2 linked regions of the Actinoalloteichus fjordicus genome follow. The protein of the gene in region 1 interacts with the protein of each later gene in a pairwise test. Links are inferred from orthologs where the notes say so. Each region holds a gene or a part of one and is shown in the gene's direction. Other genes may lie near its edges.

What was found.
Region 2: the proteins of ftsZ (region 1) and rlmN interact in binary tests that used the Escherichia coli proteins (3 or more experiments, as listed by UniProt). The link is inferred for Actinoalloteichus fjordicus from one-to-one orthologs.

What each region holds. Positions count from the first base shown.
Region 1 is NZ_CP016076.1:2,163,690-2,174,714, forward strand. What follows is about bases 1-2,910. They hold ftsZ (cell division protein FtsZ), read left to right. Parts: upstream 1-723; coding sequence 724-2,097; downstream 2,098-2,910. Other genes in these bases: xylB (xylulokinase), read left to right, coding at 1-214; pgeF (peptidoglycan editing factor PgeF), read left to right, coding at 2,335-2,910. Also shown: more of pgeF, read left to right, coding at 2,911-3,045; UA74_RS09785 (YggS family pyridoxal phosphate-dependent enzyme), read left to right, coding at 3,042-3,788; UA74_RS09790 (cell division protein SepF), read left to right, coding at 3,892-4,509; UA74_RS09795 (YggT family protein), read left to right, coding at 4,535-4,819; DivIVA-like cell division protein Wag31, read left to right, coding at 4,897-5,724; ileS (isoleucine--tRNA ligase), read left to right, coding at 6,210-9,374; UA74_RS09810 (histidine phosphatase family protein), read left to right, coding at 9,544-10,182; lspA (signal peptidase II), read left to right, coding at 10,239-11,025. UniProt on the Escherichia coli protein: Essential cell division protein that forms a contractile ring structure (Z ring) at the future cell division site. The regulation of the ring assembly controls the timing and the location of cell division.
Region 2 is NZ_CP016076.1:1,998,834-2,009,867, forward strand. What follows is about bases 4,116-7,034. They hold rlmN (23S rRNA (adenine(2503)-C(2))-methyltransferase RlmN), read left to right. Parts: upstream 4,116-4,981; coding sequence 4,982-6,088; downstream 6,089-7,034. Other genes in these bases: UA74_RS09060 (class I SAM-dependent methyltransferase), read left to right, coding at 4,116-4,805; UA74_RS09070 (beta-class carbonic anhydrase), read right to left, coding at 6,698-7,034. Also shown: rpsB (30S ribosomal protein S2), read left to right, coding at 1-572; tsf (translation elongation factor Ts), read left to right, coding at 792-1,610; pyrH (UMP kinase), read left to right, coding at 1,693-2,445; frr (ribosome recycling factor), read left to right, coding at 2,486-3,070; UA74_RS09055 (phosphatidate cytidylyltransferase), read left to right, coding at 3,118-4,044; more of UA74_RS09060, read left to right, coding at 4,044-4,115; more of UA74_RS09070, read right to left, coding at 7,035-7,183; UA74_RS09075 (DUF2631 domain-containing protein), read right to left, coding at 7,595-7,873; UA74_RS09080 (ABC transporter ATP-binding protein), read left to right, coding at 8,075-9,301; UA74_RS09085 (ABC transporter substrate-binding protein), read left to right, coding at 9,566-10,738; UA74_RS09090 (ABC transporter permease), read left to right, coding at 10,735-11,034.

The sequences.
Region 1 (11,025 bases):
CGTGGAGCTGTCTCCTGTGGAACTGCGCAGCGCCTCCGCGGTGGGTGCGGCGATACTCGCCGCGGCCGGGGCCGGGCTTCCCGTCCCGCCCGCCGGTCGCGCCGACGGCAGCCCGGTCCGGCCGAGCGGCCGGGATCACAGCGCGGCCTTCGACCGTTATCGAGACCTGGTGGAGCCGCCCGCGGAGGACGAGTTCGGGCACGGGCACCACTGAACCGACCCGCGATCCGCCACAGGGTGATGCTCCGCCGAGTGATCCTCCGGCGGGTGATCCCCCACCGAGTAGTCCTCCACAGTGGTGCGTCCGACTCGATCAGGTCGCACACCCACCGGTCCGCTGGTGCGCGGCGGACTCGCCGTCGGCTGCGCCTGCCCTCGGTCTCGTCGGCGACGCCCGTTCTCCGATCAGAACGACGGTGTGGCGCGCATCGGGGCCGTTCGTCTGGCAGGCTTGCATCAGACTCGGGCGACCGCTTGGATGTTCTGGTGATCATCCGCAGGGGACCGATCCCGCGCGGGTGATGTCTCACATCACCGGCGCCCGGCGTGGCTGCTGGACCGGGGGCGCTACGGTGCCTAACGTCCGCAGCGGAAGTACCGGGGTCGACGGGCCTCCGGCCTCATCGCGGAGGTCGACCTCTGTCGGTCCAGGGCAGGCGGCCTGGACGTGCAGGCGCAGGCACGACAGCCCGAGCACGAGCCACGATCAGGAAGGCGGATCCGATGACGCCCCCGCACAACTATCTCGCGGTGATAAAGGTCGTCGGCATCGGTGGCGGCGGAGTCAACGCAGTCAACCGCATGATCGAGGTCGGGCTCAAGGGTGTTGAGTTCATCGCGGTCAACACCGATGCCCAGGCGCTGTTGATGTCCGATGCGGACGTCAAGCTCGACATCGGCCGCGAACTCACGCGCGGTCTCGGGGCGGGAGCCAATCCCGAGGTCGGACACCGGGCCGCCGAGGACCACCGGGAGGAGATCGAGGAGGTCCTCAAGGGCGCCGACATGGTGTTCGTCACGGCGGGAGAGGGCGGTGGCACCGGAACCGGCGGCGCGCCGGTCGTCGCCTCGATCGCTCGCAAGCTCGGCGCACTGACCATCGGCGTGGTCACCCGACCGTTCTCCTTCGAGGGCAAGCGGCGGGGGAAGCAGGCCGAGGACGGCATTCAGGAGCTGCGCAACGAGTGCGACACCCTGATCGTCATCCCCAACGACCGACTCCTCCAGCTCGGTGACATCGGCGTCAGCCTCATGGACGCCTTCCGCTCGGCCGACGAGGTCCTGCTCTCCGGTGTGCAGGGCATCACCGACCTGATCACCACGCCGGGTCTGATCAACCTCGACTTCGCCGACGTGAAGAGCGTCATGTCCGGGGCGGGCAGTGCCTTGATGGGCATCGGCTCGGCCAGAGGCGAGGGCAGAGCCGTGCAGGCCGCGCAGAAGGCGATCAACTCGCCATTGCTCGAGGCGTCGATGGACGGTGCGCACGGCGTGCTGCTCTCCATCGCGGGCGGCTCCGACCTGGGCCTGTTCGAGATCAACGAGTCGGCCTCGCTCGTCCAGGAGTCCGCGCACCCCGAGGCGAACATCATCTTCGGTACGGTGATCGACGACTCACTCGGCGACGAGGTCAGGGTGACGGTGATCGCGGCGGGCTTCGACAGCGGCGGGCCGACGCACAAGAAGCTGGAACCGGCACCGGTCAGCTCGCGGGCTCCCCTGGCGTCGGCGACCTCGGGTCGCCCGCCGGGATCGGGAGAACCGCCGCCGACGGAGCAGGAACACGTTCCAGAACGCGCGGCGCCCGTGCACCATCACCAGCCTTCGATGAACTCCAACCCCGTCACGCCTGCGGTGTCACGGCAGTCCGACCCGATGGGGCCCCGGCCGACGATGCCGCCGCCGATGCATGGCGGCCGTTTCGGCGGGCTGGACTCCGCTGGGCAGCAGCCCGGTCGTGATCTGGGCGGCTATGACGGCTCCCGCTCGACGCTGCCGGGGACGCCTCGGCCGGGCGGCCTGCCCGGTCGGTCCCTGCCGGTGTCCGACGACGGCGAGGACGACGAGGTCGACATCCCGCCCTTCATGCGACGCTGAACCGCACGGTCGTCCGCCGAGCCCGTGACACGAACTGATCGTGTCGCGGGCTCGATCGCGTCACGACTCGGTCGCGGGGCGTGCCCGGCTTCGGAGGCGCGGCCCACCCGGCTCTAGGATCGCCCTTGGTGGGGATGCCCGGTGCTCGAGAAGGCACCTGGCTTCGCAGTCCCTCCGTCGCGTCGGCGGGGAGCGGCGCGGGGCACGGCAGACTCTTCGGCGGAGGAGGGGTTACGGGTGCGCGTTCGGCGAGTGATCACCACGCGGGATGGTGGCGTGTCCTCGGCCCCGTACGACTCGTTCAACCTCGGTGACCACGTCGGCGACGACCCGGCCTCGGTCGAGGCCAATCGACGGCGGCTCGCCGCCGAACTCCCGGCGACGCCGAACGGCCTGGCCTGGATGGAGCAGGTCCACGGCCGGAGCACGGCGATCGTGGACGGTGCGACCCCCGCGCCGGTGGAGGCGACCGACGCACTGGTCACCACGAGACCGGGACTGGCACTGGTCGCACTGGTCGCCGACTGCGTGCCGGTGCTGCTCGCGGATCCGGTGGCGGGCGTCGTCTCGGCGGTGCACGCCGGGCGGGTCGGCAGCCGGGTCGGTGTCGTGACCGCCGCGCTGCGGGCGATGACCGAGGTGGGCGCCAGCGTCGATCGGGTGGAGGCGTTGTTGGGCCCGTCGATCTGCGGGAAGTGCTACGAGGTGCCCGCCGCGATGCGTGCCGACGTCGAGGCTCACCTGCCCGGTTCGGCATCGCGGACCCGGCAGGGCAGGCCGGGGCTGGATCTGCGGGCAGGGCTTCGCAGGCAGCTCACCGACGCCGGGATCGCGCGGCTCGGTGTCGATCCTCGGTGCACCGTGGAGTCGCCGGAACTGTTCAGTCACCGCAGGGAATCGACCACTGGGCGATTCGGCGCGGCGATCTGGCTGGAGCCTGCCTCGTGAGTGAACAGGACTTTACCGGCGAAAGCGAGCGCCGCGAGTTCCTGTCCGGGCGGCTGGCAGCGGTGCGTGAGCGCATCGCCGCGGCCTGCCTGACCGCAGGCCGACCGCTCGACGCGGTCCGGCTGCTCGCCGTCACCAAGACTTTTCCGGCTTCGGATGCCGCCCTGCTCGGTGATCTCGGACTCACCGAGTTCGGGGAGAACCGTGATCAGGACGCGGCGCCCAAGGCCGCCGAGGTCGCCGGGCTGCGGCCGGAACTGCCGATTCGCTGGCACATGGTGGGGCAGGTGCAGCGGAACAAGGCGAGGTCGGTGGCCAGATGGGCCGACGTCGTCGAGTCGGTCGACAGCCCCCGACTCGTCGAGGCGTTGGCGCGGGCCTCGGCGGCGGCGCGCGAGGCGGGCGAACGTGAGTCTCGTCTCGATGCGTTGGTGCAGGTCAGCCTCGACGGGGCGCCGGGGAGAGGCGGTTGTCCCCCGAAAGAGGTGGCGCAGATCGCAGAAATGATCGACCATTCAGGTGAATTACGACTCATTGGGGTGATGGCTGTCGCCCCGCTGGGAGGAGACTCTGAGCGCTCCTTCGAGACCTTGCACACGGTATCCGACCTGCTGCGACGTGATCATCCGCATGCGGTGGAGATCTCGGCGGGGATGAGTAATGACCTCGAACGGGCGATTGCGGCGGGCTCCACGAGTGTGCGTGTCGGAACGGCGCTTCTGGGTACCAGGCCGATAGCGTGAGTACGGGCGTTGTGGGGAGGCAGACGGCGGGTGACACCGTCGTCGGGACAGGCGTCGGGACGTTGGCCAGGTCAGCCAGTCCGGATGCGGGGAAGGGCTGTCGATGAGCGCACTACAGAAGCTGAAGGCCTACTTCGGCATGGTCCCCGCCGAGGACATGGACGACTACGACGAGGCAGGTTACGAGGCCGACGAGTACGAGTCCTACCCCGACCGGGTGGGGGCTCGGTCGCGGCGTGCCACCGCGCTGCGCGGTGGATACCGGCCGGTCGACTTCGACGAGGACGATGACGCCGTCGAGGCTGTTCAGAGCAGGTCGAGGACCCGGAGCTCCTGGTCGCCCCAGCCCGCCACGCGCGGAGCACTGGCGGTCGACTCGCAGCGTGACTCGGTCACCCGACTGCGACCTGCGGCGGAGTCCGTCGTCTCCGGCGCGGCAGGGGCGGCCGCGGGTCGGATCACGACGCTGCACCCCAAGACTTACATCGAGGCCAGGACCATCGGGGAGCACTACCGCGAGGGCACCCCGGTGATCATCAACCTGACCGAGATGACCGACGCCGACGCCCGTCGTCTCGTCGACTTCGCCGCTGGGCTGGCGTTCGCTCTTCGGGGGGACATCGACAAGGTGACGAGCAAGGTCTTCCTGCTCTCACCCGCCGATGTGGACGTCACGGCGGAGCAGCGGCGGCGGATCGCCGAGGGCGGTCTGTTCGGCTGACGGCAGATGATGGCAGAGTTGGGGTGTGGAACTCTTCCGGATCATCGCGTACTACGCGCTCTTCTTCTTCTGGCTGCTCTTGATGGCGCGTATCGTGGTGGAGCTGGTTCGGTCGTTCGCCAGGGACTGGCGTCCGGCCGGGGGGGTTGCGGTCGCGCTTGAGACCATCTACACAGTGACCGACCCGCCGGTTCGCGCGCTGCGACGCGTGATCCCGACAGTTCGGATCGGCGGGGTCGGACTAGACCTGTCGATTATGGTTCTACTGCTGGTCGTCTTCATCCTGATGCGACTGGTGATCCCGACTTGAACAAGACGACACGGGCAGACCGGGCAGCGGGGAGCTCCGGGGTTCCGCTGTCGAGGAGTGCGTGAGGTGATCTAGCCATGCCGTTGACGCCCGCCGACGTGCACAACGTCGCGTTCAGCAAGCCACCGATTGGCAAGCGGGGCTACAACGAGGACGAGGTGGACGCATTCCTCGACCTGGTTGAAGGCGAACTCGCAAGACTGATCGAGGAGAACAACGAACTGCGCAACCAGATCGAGCAGCTGGATCAGCAGCTCGACAACGCGCGCGCTGACCTGGAGGACGCCCGAGCAGGAGCCGCGGCCGCACCCGTCGCGGCGAGCAGGCCGGTGGAGGAGCCGCGCAGGCTCTCGCCGGTGCCGCCGCCGTCGCTGGTGGAGCAGACCGCGCCGGGGGGCGACCACCACGTCCAGGCCGCCAAGGTCCTCGGACTGGCGCAGGAGATGGCCGACCGCCTCACCGGGGAGGCGAAGGCCGAGGCCGACGGGATGCTGTCGGAGGCGAGGACGAAGTCCGAGCAGCTGCTCTCCGACGCGCGGACCAAGTCCGACGGCATGGTGAACGAGGCTCGTACGCGAGCCGAGACCATGCTGGGCGACGCCAGGACCCGCTCCGAGACCGTGGAGCGCCAGTCCAGGGAGAAGGCCGCCACCCTCGAACGCGACGCGCAGCGCAAGCACTCCGAGATCCTCGCGGGGATCACCCAGGAGAAGAACAGCCTGGAGAAGGAGATCGAGGTGCTGCGCACCTTCGAACGCGAGTACCGCACCAGGCTCAAGACGATGTTGGACTCGCAGCTCCGTGAGCTGGAGGACCGGGGCAGCGCCGTCCCGTCCGCCGAGTCCACCCGATCGAGTCACCAGACGGGATACAGCTTCGGCGGTCGCACCGCCGAGGCGGGCTGAGCACCGAGGCCGACCGGCGACGTCGGTCGGGATCGGCGTCGAGAACCGTCGACCGCCCCAGCGGACTCCGCTGGGGCGGTGCCGTCTGTCTCGGCCCGGTCGACCGGGCCGCTTCGACGGGCCCTGCAGCGGTGCAGCGAAGGCGGCCCGACCGGCCCGGCGGCGGCCGGGCGTCGGAGCGCCCCTCCGGGCGCCGGGTCGGGCGAAAAGGATTCGACCTCGGCGCTAATCTGTGCGTAACAGGCTTTGATCCGGCCATCACCGGGGAGCCGCCGGAAGAACCGGGCCGAGACGGCCCGCAGTAGAGCCGGCCGGGCGGGCCCGTCACAGCCCTGAATGAGAGGTCGACGTCCGCGCTGCTGCGGGGTGCGTCGGCAAGCGGGGTGGTACCGCGGGGTGTCGAAGGCGACACGTCGTCCCCGGAGGGAGTCCGCGAACGGCGGGCCTCCGCGACGACCGCCACCACCCTGCGAGGAGTATCTCCGATGGCCTACCCCAAGGTCCGTCTCACCGGTCCGGACACCGCAGGCGTGCCCGCGCAGCCGTTCTTCCCCGAGCTGGAGAACGCGGTGCTGTCCTACTGGTCGGCCGACGACACCTTCGCGGCGAGCGTGCAAGCCCGCCCCTCCGGAGAGAACGGCTCCAACGAGTTCGTCTTCTACGACGGCCCCCCCTTCGCCAACGGTCTTCCGCACTACGGGCACCTGCTCACCGGCTACGTCAAGGACGTCGTCCCCCGGTACCAGACCATGCGAGGCAGGCGTGTCGAACGCCGCTTCGGCTGGGACTGCCACGGCCTGCCCGCCGAGGTGGAGGCCGAACGACAGCTCGGGATCGACCACAAGTCCCAGATCGAGGCCATGGGCGTCGACGTCTTCAACGACGCCTGCCGCACCTCGGTCCTGCGCTATACCGACCAGTGGCGCGACTACGTCACGCGCCAGGCCCGCTGGGTGGACTTCGACGACGACTACAAGACCCTCGACCTGGACTACATGGAAAGCGTCATGTGGGCCTTCAAGTCGCTCTGGGACAAGGGCCTGGTCTACGAGGGCTTCCGGGTCCTCTGGTACTGCTGGCGCTGCGAGACGCCGCTGTCCAATACCGAGACGAAGATGGACGACGTCTACCGGGACCGGCAGGACCCGGCGGTCACCGTCGCGATGCGGCTGGAGACCGGGGAGCGGGCCCTGATCTGGACGACGACGCCGTGGACCCTGCCCAGCAACCTCGCCATGGCCGTCCACCCGGACGTCGAGTACGTGACCGTCGAGCACGAGGGCGAGCGTTATCTCCTCGCCGAGGCCCGGCTGGCGCACTACGCCAGGGAGCTGGGCGAGGACGCCGCCGAGCGGATCGTGGCGCGCTGTACGGGCGCCGACCTGCTCGGTCGTCGGTACTCGCCGCCCTTCGACTTCTTCGCGGGCTGGGAGAACGCGCACCGCATCCTGGCCGCCGACTACGTCACCACCGAGGACGGCACCGGGATCGTGCACATCGCCCCGGCCTTCGGTGAGGAGGACAAGGCGGTGACCGACGCGGCGGGCATCGACCCGGTCGTGCCGGTCGACTCGCGGGGGCGGTTCACCAGCGAGGTCCCGCCGTACGAGGGGCAGCAGGTCTTCGAGGCGAACAAGGAGATCATCCGCGACCTCAAGGCGGCCGGGCTCCTGGTGCGCCACGAGACCTATGACCACCCCTACCCGCACTGCTGGCGGTGCCGTAACCCGCTGATCCAGCGTGCGGTCTCCTCCTGGTTCGTCGCCGTGACCCGGTTCCGGGAGCGGATGGTCGAGCTGAACCAGCAGATCGACTGGGTGCCGAGCCAGATCAGGGACGGGCAGTTCGGCAAGTGGTTGGAGGGCGCCAGGGACTGGTCGATCTCGCGGAACCGCTACTGGGGTTCGCCGATCCCGGTGTGGACCTCCGACGATCCGGCCTACCCGAGGGTCGACGTGTACGGCTCTCTCGACGAGCTGGAGCGGGACTTCGGCGTGCGCCCGGAGGACCTGCACCGGCCGTACATCGACCGGCTGACCAGGCCTAACCCGGACGACCCGTCCGGGCGCTCCACCATGCGCCGGGTCCCCGAGGTGCTGGACTGCTGGTTCGAGTCGGGCTCGATGCCCTTCGCCCAGGTGCACTATCCCTTCGAGAACCGGGAGTGGTTCGAGCACCACTACCCCGGTGACTTCATCGTGGAGTACAACGGCCAGACCAGGGGGTGGTTCTACACGCTGCACGTGCTGGCCACCGCCCTGTTCGACCGGCCTGCGTTCCGCAACGTCGCCGCACACGGCATCGTGCTCGGCGACGACGGCCAGAAGATGTCGAAGTCGCTGCGCAACTATCCGGCCGTCGACGAGGTGTTCCAGCGGGACGGCTCGGACGCGATGCGCTGGTTCCTGATGGCCAGCCCGATCCTGCGCGGCGGCAACCTCATCGTCACCGAGCGCGGGGTGCGCGACGCGGTCCGACAGTCGGTTCTGCCGCTGTGGAACTCGTGGTACTTCCTCGCGCTCTACGCCAATGCGGAGTCGCTCGAGGGGGCCTCGCAGACCGATCCCGACTTCACCGAGCGGACGGGACGGACCGTCTCCACCCATGTCCTGGACCGGTACGTGCTGGCCAAGACGCATGAGCTGGTCGTCGACGTGGGCGCCGCGTTCGACGTGCACGACCTGCCGGGCGCCTGCTCGCTGATCGAGGACTTCCTGGAGGTGCTGACCAACTGGTACGTCCGACGCTCCCGTGAGCGGTTCTGGGCGGGCGAACAGGCGGCGGTGGACACTCTGCACACCGTGTTGGAGGTCGTCTGCCGGGTCGCGGCCCCGCTGCTGCCGCTGACCACGGAGGCGGTGTGGCGCGGCCTGACCGGGGGCAGGTCGGTGCACCTGGCCGACTGGCCGCTGGTGGACGAGCTGCCCGCCGACCCGGCCCTGGTCATCGCGATGGACCGGGTGCGGCAGGTCTGCTCCACCACCTCCGCGCTGCGCAAGGCCGCCAGGCTGCGGGTCCGGCTGCCGCTGCGCACGCTCGTGGTGGCGGCGCCGGACGCGGCGGCCCTGGAACCCTTCACCGGACTGATCCGGGACGAGGTCAACGTCAAGAACGTCGAGCTGACCACGGAGGTGTCCGCCTACGGTCGGTTCGAGGTCGTGGTCAACGCCAGGGCCGCCGGACCGAGGCTCGGCAAGGCCGTGCAGCAGGTGATCCGCGCGGTCAAGGCGGGCGAATGGACTCAGGAGTCCGACGGCACCGTCTCGGCGGCGGGCGTCCGGCTGCTGCCCGGCGAGTTCGAGGAGCGGCTGGTGGCCGCCGACCCGTCGGCGACCTCGGCGCTGCCCGGCGGTACGGGCGTGGTGGTGCTCGACACCGAGGTGACCGAGGAGCTGGCGGCCGAGGGACTGGCCAAGGACGTGGTCCGGGTGGTGCAGCAGGCCCGCCGGGACGCGGACTTCGACGTGTCCGACCGCATCGAGCTGACGGTTCAGGCCGGGGCCGAGGTCGTCGACTCGCTGCGGCCGAGGGAGGGCTTCCTCGCCCAGGAGACGCTCGCCGTGCGGGTCGTCTTCGGCCCGGTCGACGGCGGCTTCGCGGGCACGGTCGGCGAGGGCGCGGAGATCGCCGTCGCCGTCACCAGGGCCTGAGAGGCACTGCCGGGCGGCGCCCGGCTGCGATGGCGGCCGAGTCGAACTGACGGCCGCTCCGCCCGGCGGTGTGATCCGCCGCCGGGCGGAGCGGCCGGCGGGTTCTTCGGGGTGCCGGGCGGGCCGGTCCGCACGGATTCGCTGATCACGTCGAGCCGAGGGGACGCGGATGGGCGCTGAAGTGGTGCTCGTGCGCCATGCGGAGTCGATCCCGCCCCGGCCGGGCGGTCCGGCCGAGTCGGTGCGGCCCCTGAGCGACGGGGGACTGGCCCAGGCGGCCGGGTTGGTGGCCGAGCTGTGCTTGCCGCCGCCCGACGTCGTCTACGCCAGCCCTTATCGGCGTGCCGTCCAGACGGTGGCACCGTCGGCGGCCGAACTTGGCCTGCCCGTCCTGACCCGCACCGACCTGCGTGAGTGGGATTCCGGACTCGCTCCGACGCCGGATTACGCCCGGCACTACGCGGCGAGCTGGGCCGATCCGAAGCACCGAAGGCCCGGCGGCGAGAGCCTCGTCGAGCTGACCGCTCGGGCCTCGGCCGCGCTGGTCGACCTCGTCGCACGGCATCCCGAGTCGAGGATCGTCGTCGGCACGCACGGCACCTTCCTGGCCAGGGCACTGGTCGGCCTCGGCGTGGCGGTCGACTGGCCGTTCTCCCGGGACATGGCCTCGCCCGCGGTGTTCCGGGTGCAAGGGCTCGGCACGCCCGACGTCCGCGTGTCGGGTCCGGGGCTGCCCGCGAGTCGTCCGGGCTTCTCGCGGGACGGCGACCCGCCTCGACGGTGCAGCCGGGCCGAACGCCGTGGGTGAGGTCCGTCGCTGTGCGTCGGGTCGGTCGCCCTGTCTTCGTGCGGGACAATGGCCGAGTGAACACCGAGCATCCCGACTCCGACCCCGTCGACGGGGCGCGTGACCCGTCCCGCGCCGAGCCGTCCGCGCGGGGTGCCGACGTGCGCCGGGCCGCAGCAGCCAGCCCGACAGGCTCCGAGGGCGTCGAGGACTCCGCGCCCGCCGAGGCCGCAGGCTCGCCGGGGCAGGCCGAGGCGTCGCTGCCGCGTAGACGGGTGGGGCTGCTCGCACTCGCCGCCCTGCTCGTCCTCGCGCTCGACATCGTCACCAAGGTCGTCGCCGTCGCCACCCTGGAGCACCGTCCGCCGGTCGAGCTCTTCGGTGGAGGCCTCTACCTGGTCCTCTTCCGCAATCCCGGTGCGGCCTTCTCGATGGCCACCGGGATGACCTGGCTGCTGACCCTCATTGCGATCGGCGTCGTGATCGGCATCCTGTGGATCGCCCCTCGGCTGCGCTCGGTCGGCTGGGGCATCGGGCTCGGCCTGGTGCTCGGCGGCGCGCTCGGCAACCTCGTCGACCGTCTCTTCCGCGCGCCGGGGCCGCTGGAGGGACACGTGGTGGACTTCCTGTCGCTGTTCGCGCCGGACGGCAGTGTGTGGCCGGTGTTCAACGTCGCGGACTCCTCGCTGGTCAGCGGGGGTGTGCTGCTGGTGCTGCTCGCCTTCCTCGGCAAGGACTACGACGGCACGACGATCAAGAACGAGAAGAAGTCCGCGAAGGACGCGGCGCAGGCGACCCCGCGTGACGCGGGCGCCGACTCCACCGATCACTCGGTGGCGACCGGGTCCGATCGGACCCGACAGG
Region 2 (11,034 bases), 160 kb from region 1 along the record:
TGGGCGGGATGCTCACCAACTTCACCACCGTGCACAAGCGCCTCCAGCGTCTCAAGGAGCTGGAGTCGATGGAGCAGACCGGTGGCTTCCAGGGTCGCACCAAGAAAGAGATCTTGATGCTGACCCGTGAGAAGGACAAGCTGGCGCGCACGCTCGGCGGTATTCGCGACATGGCGAAGGTGCCCAGTGCGGTGTGGATCGTGGACACCAAGAAGGAGCACATCGCCGTCGGCGAGGCCCGCAAGCTGGGCATCCCGGTCGTCGCGATCCTGGACACCAACTGCGACCCCGACGAGGTCGACTACCCGATTCCGGGTAACGACGACGCGATTCGCTCCGCCGCTCTGCTGACCCGTGTGGTGGCCGACGGCGTCGCGGAGGGTCTGATGACTCGCTCCGGTCGCAACAACAGCGCGCCCGAGGGCGAGGACAAGCCGCAGCCGGGCGCGACCGACGAGCCGCTCGCCGAGTGGGAGAAGGAGCTGCTCACGGGCGCCGAGGCCGAGAAGCCCCAGGCCGAGGCGACCGAGCAGCCTGCCGAGCAGCCTGCCGAGCAGCCCGCCCAGGCCTGAGTCCCGGCCTTCGATCCCGCCGCCGGTTGACTGCGGACGGGATCACGGCAGGCCTTCCAGGACTGCGGACGACCTCCCGACAACCGCGCGGGCGGGCCCACCGGGCCCGCCCGCGCGGTGCGGGATCGGGGCGCCTCGGCTGTGCGGCCGGTGCCCTGTCTTTGCCCCTGGCGCGACTTCGCCGCGCAACAACAGACATGTAAGGATTGACGACGCACCATGGCGAATTACACGGCGGCTGATGTCAAGCGTCTCCGCGAGTTGACCGGCTCCGGGATGATGGACTGCAAAAAGGCCCTGGAGCAGACCGACGGCGACATGGACAAGGCCGTCGAGATCCTGCGCATCAAGGGCGCCAAGGACGTCGGCAAGCGTGCCGAGCGCGTCACGGCCAACGGCCTGGTCGCGGCGGACGGCGGCGTCCTGCTCGAACTGAACTGCGAGACGGACTTCGTCGCGAAGACCGCCGCCTTCGAGGAGCTGGCCGCGCAGATCGTCGCCGCCGCCAAGGCGAGCTCGGCAGGCGACGTCGCGGCGCTCAAGGCGGCTCCGATCGCCGACGGCAGGACCGTCGACGAGCTGGTCCAGGAGCAGTCGGCCAAGATCGGCGAGAAGCTCGAGATCCGCCGCGTGGTCTGCTTCGACGGCCCGGTCTCGGTCTACCTGCACCGCCGTTCCTCCGACCTGCCGCCCGCAGTGGGTGTGCTGGTGGAGTTCGAGGGTGGCAGTGAGCAGGCCGCTCGTGGCATCGCGATGCAGATCGCCGCGCTGCACCCCCGCTACGTCACCCGTGACGAGGTGCCCGCCGACATCGTCGAGAACGAGCGTCGGATCGCCGAGCAGACGGCCCGCGAGGAGAACAAGCCCGAGGCCGCGCTCAGCCGGATCGTCGAGGGCAGGCTCAACGGGTTCTTCAAGGACGTCGTCCTTGTCGACCAGCCTTCGGTGCAGGACTCCAAGAAGCAGGTCAAGGCGCTGCTCAGCGATGCAGGCATGACCGTGAAGCGTTTCGCGCGCTTCGAGGTCGGCCAGGCCTGAGAGGTCCCCGCGCGCCCTGTCCTCCGCCGTCACGGCGGAGGACAGGGCGCTGGCTGTCAGTCAGGCTCATGGAGGAGAACCGTTGACCGAACGCAGCGAAACAGCACCTGGCTTCCGACGGGTGCTGCTCAAGCTCGGTGGTGAGATGTTCGGCGGCGGCGCCGTGGGCGTCGATCCCGACGTCGTGCACACCGTGGCCGCCCAGATCGCCGCAGTGGTGCGCGGCGGAGTCCAGGTCGGCGTGGTCATCGGGGGTGGCAACTACTTCCGAGGCGCGGAGTTGCAGCAGCGCGGGATGGAGCGCACCCGCGCCGACTACATGGGAATGCTCGGCACGGTGATGAACTGCCTGGCATTGCAGGACTTCCTGGAGCGGGAACAGGGCATCGACACTCGTGTGCAGACCGCCATCACCATGGGCCAGGTCGCCGAGTCCTACATTCCCCGCCGCTCGATCCGGCACCTGGAGAAGGGGCGGGTCGTGATCTTCGGCGCGGGCGTGGGGATGCCGTACTTCTCCACGGACACCACCGCTGCCCAGCGCGCGCTGGAGATCGGCGCCGAGATCGTGCTGATGGGCAAAGCCGTCGACGGCGTGTACACCGCCGACCCCAAGCGTGACCCGCAGGCCACGATGTTCAGCCACATCAGCCACCGTGAGGTGCTGGAGCGCGGTCTCAAGGTCGCCGACGCCACGGCGTTCAGCCTCTGCATGGACAACAACATGCCGATCCTGGTGTTCAACCTGCTCAACGAGGGCAACATCGCTCGGGCCGTGCGTGGTGAGAAGATCGGCACGTTGGTCAGCACCCCTGGCGAGCGCTCGGAGTACTGAGCGTGCTGAGATCGACACTCGGGGCCCCACCACTGCCGCTATGCATAGTAAGGAGTCAGCCGTGATCGACATCGACGAGTCTCTTCTCGACGGCGAGGAGAAGATGGAGAAGGCGGTGGCCGTCGCCAAGGACGAACTGGCGAGTGTGCGTACCGGTCGGGCGACTCCGAACATGTTCAACGGCATCGTCGTCGAGTACTACGGCGCGCCGACGCCGCTGAATCAGGTGGCGGGGATCAACATCCCCGAGGCACGTCAGGTCGTCGTCAAGCCTTACGACGCGAGCCTGCTGACCGCCATCGAGAAGGCGATTCGCAGCTCGGACCTCGGCGTCAATCCCACCAACGACGGCACGATCATCCGAGTGCTGGTCCCGCAGCTCTCCGAAGAGCGCAGGCGTGACCTGGTGAAGGTGGCGAAGACCAAGGGCGAGGAGTCCAAGGTCACCATCCGGAACATCCGCCGGAAGGTCAAGGACGAGATCGACCGGGCGGTCAAGGACGGCGACGCGGGGGAGGACGAGGGCACCCGCGCCGAGAAGGAACTGCAGAGCCTCACCGACAAGTACGTCGGCCAGGTCGAAGAGCTGGTCAAGCACAAGGAAAGCGAACTGCTGGAGGTCTAGGGCGTGCTGATCGAACATTCGACCGAGCCGCGCTCTTAGGACTGTCGATGGTGGTGGCTGGTGAGAAGAATGCGGCACCGGGAGTCGGTACCGGCATCCTGCGGGAGTCTCCTGCGTCGACGACGCAGGACGCCGCCCTGGTTCCGGCGGTGAAGCCTCCGTCCAGGACGGGGCGGAACCTCGGTGCCGCGGTACTGGTCGGTCTGCTGCTCGGTGCCGCGATCCTGGCGTCCCTGCTGTGGGCGCGGCACCTGTTCCTCGTGGTCATCGGCGCGGCGGTGGCCGTGTCGACGGTGGAGACGGCCACCGCGTTCCGCCGGGCGCGCGGCATGAAGGTCGCCATGACGCCCCTGCTGGTGGGCGGTCAGGCGATGCTGTGGGTCTCGTGGCCCTATGGCCTGGACGGCGTGCTGACGGCCTTCGTGCTGACCGTGTTGGCGTGCCTGCTCTGGCGGGTGCCGGGCGGTTCGGAGAACTATCTTCGCGACGTCGCGGGATCGATCTTCGTTGCCGCCTACATCCCGTTGTTCGCGACCTTCGCCGCCCTGCTGGTGCTCCCGGAAGACGGGGTCCTGCGGGTGGTGGCCTTCATGCTCGTGGTGATCGGCTCGGACACCGGCGGTTACGCGGTCGGGGCGCTGTTTGGCAGGCACCCGATGGCACCGCAGATCAGTCCGAAGAAGTCCTGGGAGGGCTTCGCGGGCTCGCTGGTCGCAGGCGTCGGTGCAGGCCTGATCATGGTCACCCTGATGCTGGGCGGTCAGTGGTGGCACGGCGCCCTGTTCGGCGTCGCCCTGGTGGCGACGGCGACGGTGGGTGATCTGTTGGAGTCGCTGGTCAAGCGGGACATCGGGGTCAAGGACATGGGCACGCTGCTCCCCGGCCACGGCGGCCTGATGGATCGAATGGACTCGCTGCTGCCCTCGGCCATGGTGGCCTGGCTGCTGTTGAACTGGTTCATTCCCGTCGCCTGATGGCGTTCTGGTCTTCGCGTGCGGGCGGCCCGTCCTCGTCCGGTGTGCTGCCGAGTCCGAACATCTGGCGGTGGCCAGGGGTCTACGAGGTGGAGAACCGGGCTCAGGACCGCGAGCACGCTCTCTTCGTGGCGCTCCGGGCGGCCTTCGACTGGGCCGGGCTCGACGTGGTCGACGTGGGCTGTGGCGACGGCTTCCACCTGCCGATGCTGGCTCGCGATGCGCGGTCGGTGGTCGGCGTTGAGCCGCATCCGCCGTTGGTCCGTCGGGCGCGACGGCGGGTGGCAGGCCTGGACTCGATCCGGGTGCTGGCGGCGGGAGCGCAGCGCCTCCCGCTGCCGGACGCGAGTGTCGATCTCGTCCACGCGCGGACGGCGTACTTCTTCGGTCCCGGATGTGAGCCGGGACTCCGGGAGGCCGAGCGGGTGCTGCGTCCCGGCGGGGCGATCGCGATCATCGATCTGGACGCCACGCGGCACCCCTATGGGAGCTGGATGCGGGCCGACCTGCCCGACTACTCGCCCGCCGACGTGGAGGACTTCTTCGCGGCGCAGGGCTTCGACTGTCGTCGGGTGGACACGCTGTGGCGGTTCGACGACAGGGAGAGCCTGGGCTCGGTCCTGCGTATCGAGTTCTCCCGTCGGGTGGCCGCGCGCGCGATCGCGCAGACGCCGGGCCTGACGTTGCCCGTCGGCTACCGCCTGCATGTGCGGCGTCGGCCCGCCACCGTGCTGCTGCCGGGCGGGCGACCGACGTCCTGACTCGGGTGCCCGGTGATGCAGGCGGGGCCGATCGGATGAGTGCGTCGTCGGGTGACGAGAGGTGCTCGCGAGGCGGCGGTTGCTCGCGAGGCGATCGGTGCGATGCGCGACCCCGTCGAGCGCGACGTCGGGGCCGGTGAGAGCCGCTCGCGCTCCGTGGGACACTGGATTACGCCATGACTGCGCTACCTCTCGTCTTCGACGCACCGCGCCGCGGCCTGCCGCCGCGCCACCTCGCCGACCTCGCCGCCGCCGACCGCAAGGCCGCCGTGGCCGAGCTGGGGGAGAAGCCCTTCCGGGCCGCCCAGCTCGCACACCACTATTTCGGTCGGCTGAGCACCGACGCGGAGTCGATGACCGACATCCCGGCCGCCAGCCGGGAACGGCTGGTCAGCGAGCTGCTGCCCACGCTGTTCACCACGGTCCGGGACGTGACCACGGACGAGGGCACCACCCGCAAGACGCTGTGGCGGGCTCACGACGGCACCCTCGTCGAGAGCGTCCTGATGCGGTACACCGATCGCGCGACGGTCTGCATCTCCAGCCAGGCGGGCTGTGGAATGGCCTGTCCGTTCTGCGCCACCGGTCAGGGCGGACTGCAACGCAACATGTCCACGGCGGAGATCGTCGACCAGGTCCGTTCCGCTGCGGCCGTGATGCGCGACGGGCTGATGCCCGGCGGCCCCGGCAGGCTGTCGAACGTGGTCTTCATGGGCATGGGCGAGCCCTTGGCGAACTACAAACGGGTGGTTGCCGCCGTGCGCCGCATCTGCGATCCGGCCCCCGACGGGCTCGGGCTGGCGCAGCGGTCGGTGACGGTCTCGACCGTGGGGCTCGCTCCCGCGATCCGCAAGCTCGCCGACGAGGGACTCCAGGTGACACTGGCCGTCTCGCTGCACACGCCCGACGACGAGCTGCGGGACACGCTGGTGCCGGTCAACACGCGGTGGACGGTGGCCGAGGTGCTGGAGGCCGCCCGGTACTACGCGGACCGTACCGGCAGGCGGGTGTCCATCGAGTACGCCCTCATCCGCGACGTCAACGACCAGCCATGGCGGGCCGACCTCCTGGCGAAGCTGCTGCGCAGGCACCTGGGCCAACTCGTCCACGTCAACCTGATTCCGCTGAACCCGACGCCGGGGAGCAAGTGGGACGCCAGCCCCAAGCCGGTGGAACGCGAGTTCGTCCGCCGCGTGCAGGAGGGCGGCGTGAGCTGCACCGTTCGGGACACCAGGGGACAGGAGATCGCCGCCGCCTGCGGCCAGCTCGCCGCGGAGGGCTGAGCGGGGCGCACGGGTCGCGGATCACGCACGTCGTGCCCCGGGCCTGCCCCCTCGAACTGTGGGGGCGACCTTCGCACCGGCTCTCGCCTCCTTGACCGGTGCGGCGGGCCTGTCGCCCTGTGCCCTCAGGACCGCTTCGGGCCGGTGATCCGGACGAACCAGGCCCGACATCCCACCCCGGTACCTGCCTATCCTGGCCGGGCGAGACGGACTCGCAGGCGCCGGAGCACGGGACGGGGTCCATCCGGCCGAAGTCACAGCGCCGGAGCGCTCGTTCGAGGCGGCGTCGGGCTGCCGGAGCGGCACCCCTCCGTGGCCTCCCGGCAGCGGAACCTGCCTGCCGAAACGCCCGGCCGGTGGTTCCCCGACGCTTCACCGCGCCGCTGAGCGGCCCACCGTGCCGATCGCCGACGTCCACACGGCGACACGGTGGGCCGATCGAGGGCTAGAACGGGCCGAGCCCGCCGGACCGCGTTCCCGGGGTTCGGCGAGGCGCGACCCGGGAGGATACGAGGCTCAGACCAGCACGGAACGTCTCGCTGGTCCGCCGTCATCCGATCCCGGTCGATCGGAGCGGTAGCCCGCGCTCGTTCGACGGCCCGCGCGCCGTCACACGACTTCGCGCAGCGCCCCGGTCTCGACGTCGAAGACGAATCCTCGAACGTTCTTGTGTTCGATGAAGGGGTTGGTCTGGATGCGCTTGATGGACTGCCGGACGTCGCCGTCGAGGTCGTCGAAGGCCTCGGCGGCCCATTCCGGCTTGATGCCGGTCTCGGCGAGGATCTCGGACTTCAGCTCGTCGTCGGTGAACGTGAGCATCCCGCAGTCGGTGTGATGGATGAGGATGATCTCCTCGGTGCCCAGCATCCGTTGGCTGATCACCACGGAGCGGATCATGTCGTCGGTGATCACGCCGCCTGCGTTGCGGATGATGTGGGCGTCGCCGAGGCGGAGTCCCAGCATCTCGAACACGTCGAGTCGCGAGTCCATGCAGGCGACCACGGTGAGTTTCAGGGCGGGCGGCAGCGGCAGTTTGAGGCCGAAGGACGCGCTGTAGGCCTTGTTGTTCGTGATCAGCTCGTCGGTGACTCTCATGATCGCTCTCCATCGCTGTGCCGGGCCGGTCGAGCTTCCGTCGCGGCGGGGATGGACGGCAATCGACGACGCCGTGCTGCTCGGTGACGTCGACGGGCTTGCGGACTGCCCATAGCCACCCGGCGGGCGGCCGTCGCGGAGGGAGCTGCCGACCCGATGAGTCGGGACGGGACTGTGCGCGGCGGGGCATCATCGGCCCGAGACGTCGACCCGGGCGCGGGTCGCGCGGGTCGACGTCTGAAGTGCACGCGGAGAAGTCAACAGAGGACGACGCAAAGACGCAAGCGTTGAGCGGAAACGCTGCTGGTCATGAGCTCGATGGTGGCTTGAACCACTCTTTGGTGCACGCCGTTCCCGGCAATCCCTGGCGCATGGTGACCGGGTAGCGCCGTGCGTCGCCCCGAGCCGGGCTCAGTTACGCCAGGAGGTCCGGCGGCGGACCTGGTCCCAGATCAGCGCGGCGACCATGCCTGCGCCGAGGAAGATCAGCCAGAGGTCCTCGGTGTGACCCTCGTGGTTGCCGATCAGCATGGCGAACACGGAGAGGGCGCCCACCCAGCCTGCCACCCGCGTGCCGACGGGGAAGCCGCCGTGCCAGCCCCATTCGGCCGAGGGCTCCTCATGGGGGTCGACGGTCGTGGCGGGACGCTTCTCCACTGCCGACGAGGACCTTGCAGAACGAGCGGCCACGTTCCCTCCACCACGAACACGATCGAGTAGGTTGCCCACGTATCGTCGCATACGGGGGCGTCGTGACCCCGATCAGCCTGGGCTGTCCGCCGGTGACTGTCTGCGGTAGGAGGGTCTCGTCTACGCTGCGGCGCGTCGACCGGGCCGTGACCCGATGCCGACGGCCCCAGTCCCCCGCTGTCCCTGCCGAGGTGTGTGCCTGTGACCGACGAGTCGGCGGAGTTCCATCCCCGAGAACAGCGCACCCCCGACACCTTCGCCCCGGTCGCGGTCGCGTTGTCCGGGGTCACCCGACGTTACGGGGACCAGATCGTGCTCGACGATCTCTCGCTGCGGGTGCACGAGGGCGAGTTCTTCTCGATCCTCGGGCCGTCCGGCAGCGGCAAGACGACCCTGCTGCGGATGATTGCAGGCTTCGCCGACCCCGAGCGCGGGACCATCGAACTCGACGGCGTCGACATGGTCGGCGTGCCGCCGTACCGGCGCGACGTCAACACCGTGTTCCAGTCCTATGCGTTGTTCCCGCACCTGGACGTCTGGAACAACGTGGCCTATGCGCTGCGCCGCAAGGGGCTGCGCGGGGGTGAGCTGCGGCGACGGGTCGGCGAACATCTGGAGCTCGTCCAACTGTCCGGTTTCGCCCGGCGCAGGCCGCACCAGCTCTCCGGCGGCCAGCAACAACGGGTCGCGGTGGCGAGGGCACTGGCCGCTCGCCCGCGTGTGCTGCTCCTCGACGAGCCGCTCGGCGCGCTGGATGCTCAGCTTCGCGGGCGGATGCAGGTCGAGCTGATGCGTATTCAACGCGAGGTCGGCACGACCTTCCTCTACATCACCCATGATCAGGAGGAGGCACTGGTCCTCTCGCATCGCCTCGCCGTGCTCGCGGGCGGACGCATCCGGCAGGTCGGCTACCCCGAGGACGTCTACGAGCGCCCGGCCAGCAGGTTCGTCGCGAGCTTCCTGCGTTCCTCCGCCACGGGCACGACGAACATCCTGGACAGCGAGGTCGTCGGGCACGACGCGGCCGCCGACCTGTTGGAGCTGCGGGTGGGTCCGGGCGCGCGCCTGCGCGCGACGCTGCCTGCCGGGACCGCCGCCCGGGCGGGCAGCCGCGTGGTACTGACGGTCCGGCCGGAGAAGGTGCACGTCTACGACGTGGACGGATCGGTGGCGCCGCCCTCGGGCTGGTGCCTGCTGCCGGGCACCGTCGTCGACATCGTCTACACCGGCGTGTCCACCCAGTATCTGGTGCGGGTCCCCGCGACGGGCGGGGACACCCTGGTGGCGTTCGTGCAGAACACCCGGCGGATCAGCGATGCGGGCGGTCCGGGCCAGCCCGTGCTGCTGGCCTGGGACCCCGAGCACAGCGTGCTGCTGGCCGACGACGCCGATCTCGACGACCACGGCGCGGCGGAGGCGGGACCATGACACCGATCGAGGGAGTGACAGGCGCAGGGAGGGCGGGCTCGGCGGCGCGATCCGAGTCCATGCCTGCCTGCGGCTCGACGGCGCGGAGCGGATCGGCGCCACGAGGGTGACCGGCCCGGCGAACGCGCCGCGACACCGCGCGTTCGCGCACATCGAACGGCCCCCGCGTCGAGTCGACGCTGACCGGGGCGCCGAGCACGGCACGAACACGGCACAGCACGAACACGGCACGGGACGAAACACGGTGAGGGAGGTGGATGCGACATGGCATCCGAGCAGGACGGACGACCGGCGGTGCGGATCGCACGACTGTGGGACGGGGGCAGCCCGCGCCTCACGCGCCGATCGATGTTGAGGTCGATGGCCTTCTTCGCGGTGGCCGCGCAGGGAGCGGCGGCCTGCGGAGTGGGCGCCGCGCCGTCCCCGTCCGACTCCGCCTCGCCGGACTCCTCGTCCGTGCGCAACGACGTCGACGAGCCGGTGCTCAACCTCTACAACTGGACCGACTACATCGACGAGGACACCATCCCCGGCTTCCAGGAGGAGACCGGCATCCGGGTCGTCTACGACAACTTCAGCTCCAACGACGAACTGGAGGCCAAGATCGCCTCGGGCGCGGCCGGGTACGACCTGGTGGTCCCCACCGACAACTTCCTGCGGAGGTTCCTGCGCTCCGATCTGCTGCGCCCCCTCGATCAGGACCTGTTGACCAATCTCGACAACCTGGGGAGTCGCTTCCGCGACGCCGACTACGACCCAGGGAACCGCTACTCCGTTCCGTGGGCCTGGGGCACGACCGGGCTGGCCTACTCGCCCGCCGAGCTGGGTGCGGAGGTGACCAGCCTGTCGGCCTTCGACCTGCCCACGGCGCGGGGCCGCAGCATCCTGCTCGACGAGGCTCGCGACGGCCTGGCGCTGGGCATGTTGGCGCTGGGACACGATCCGAACTCCACCGAGCCCGCCGACCTGGACGAGGCGGTGGAGTACCTGCTGGACCTGAAGAGCAGGCTCGGTCAGATCACCTCGGACGTCATCGAGCCGCTGTCCTCCGGCCAGGCACCGCTGGCCCAGGCCTATTCCGGGGACGTGTTCCAGGCCCAGGAGGCCAATCCCGACCTGGCCTATGTGATTCCAGCGGAGGGCGGGCTGTCCTGGGTCGACGTGTTGTGCATTCCGAGGGACGCACCGCACGCCGAGAACGCCCACCGCTTCATCGACCACATCCTGCAGCCCGAGGTCGGGGCGCGGCTGGCGGAGGAGATCCAGTACGGCAGCCCCAACGAGGCCGCCCTGCCACTGATCGATCCGGCGCTGCGGGACGATCCGCTGATCTACCCGTCAGAGGAGGAGCTGGCCAGACTGCCGTTCACCGCCGATCTCGGCCCCGAGGTGGAGGCCCGCTACGCGGACGCCTGGACCAGGGTGAAGACCGGGTGACGGGCCCGCGCTCGCGGCGCGGGATCGCGCGGGGGCTGGCCACGGCGGGACAGCTGGGGCCCGCGGCGTTGTGGCTGGTCCTGTTCCTGCTGGTCCCGTTGGCACTCGTGGTGCAGTTCAGCTTCGCGACCAGGGACACCGGCGCGGCACGAGCCGTGCTGCCCTGGACGACGCTGCCCTATCGAACCGCGCTGGACCCGGCGTTCCTGCCGATTTTCTGGCGCACCCTCGTCTACGCGACCGTGACCACGGCGGCGTGCCTGGTGCTCGCCTTTCCGCTGGCGTGGTTCATCGCC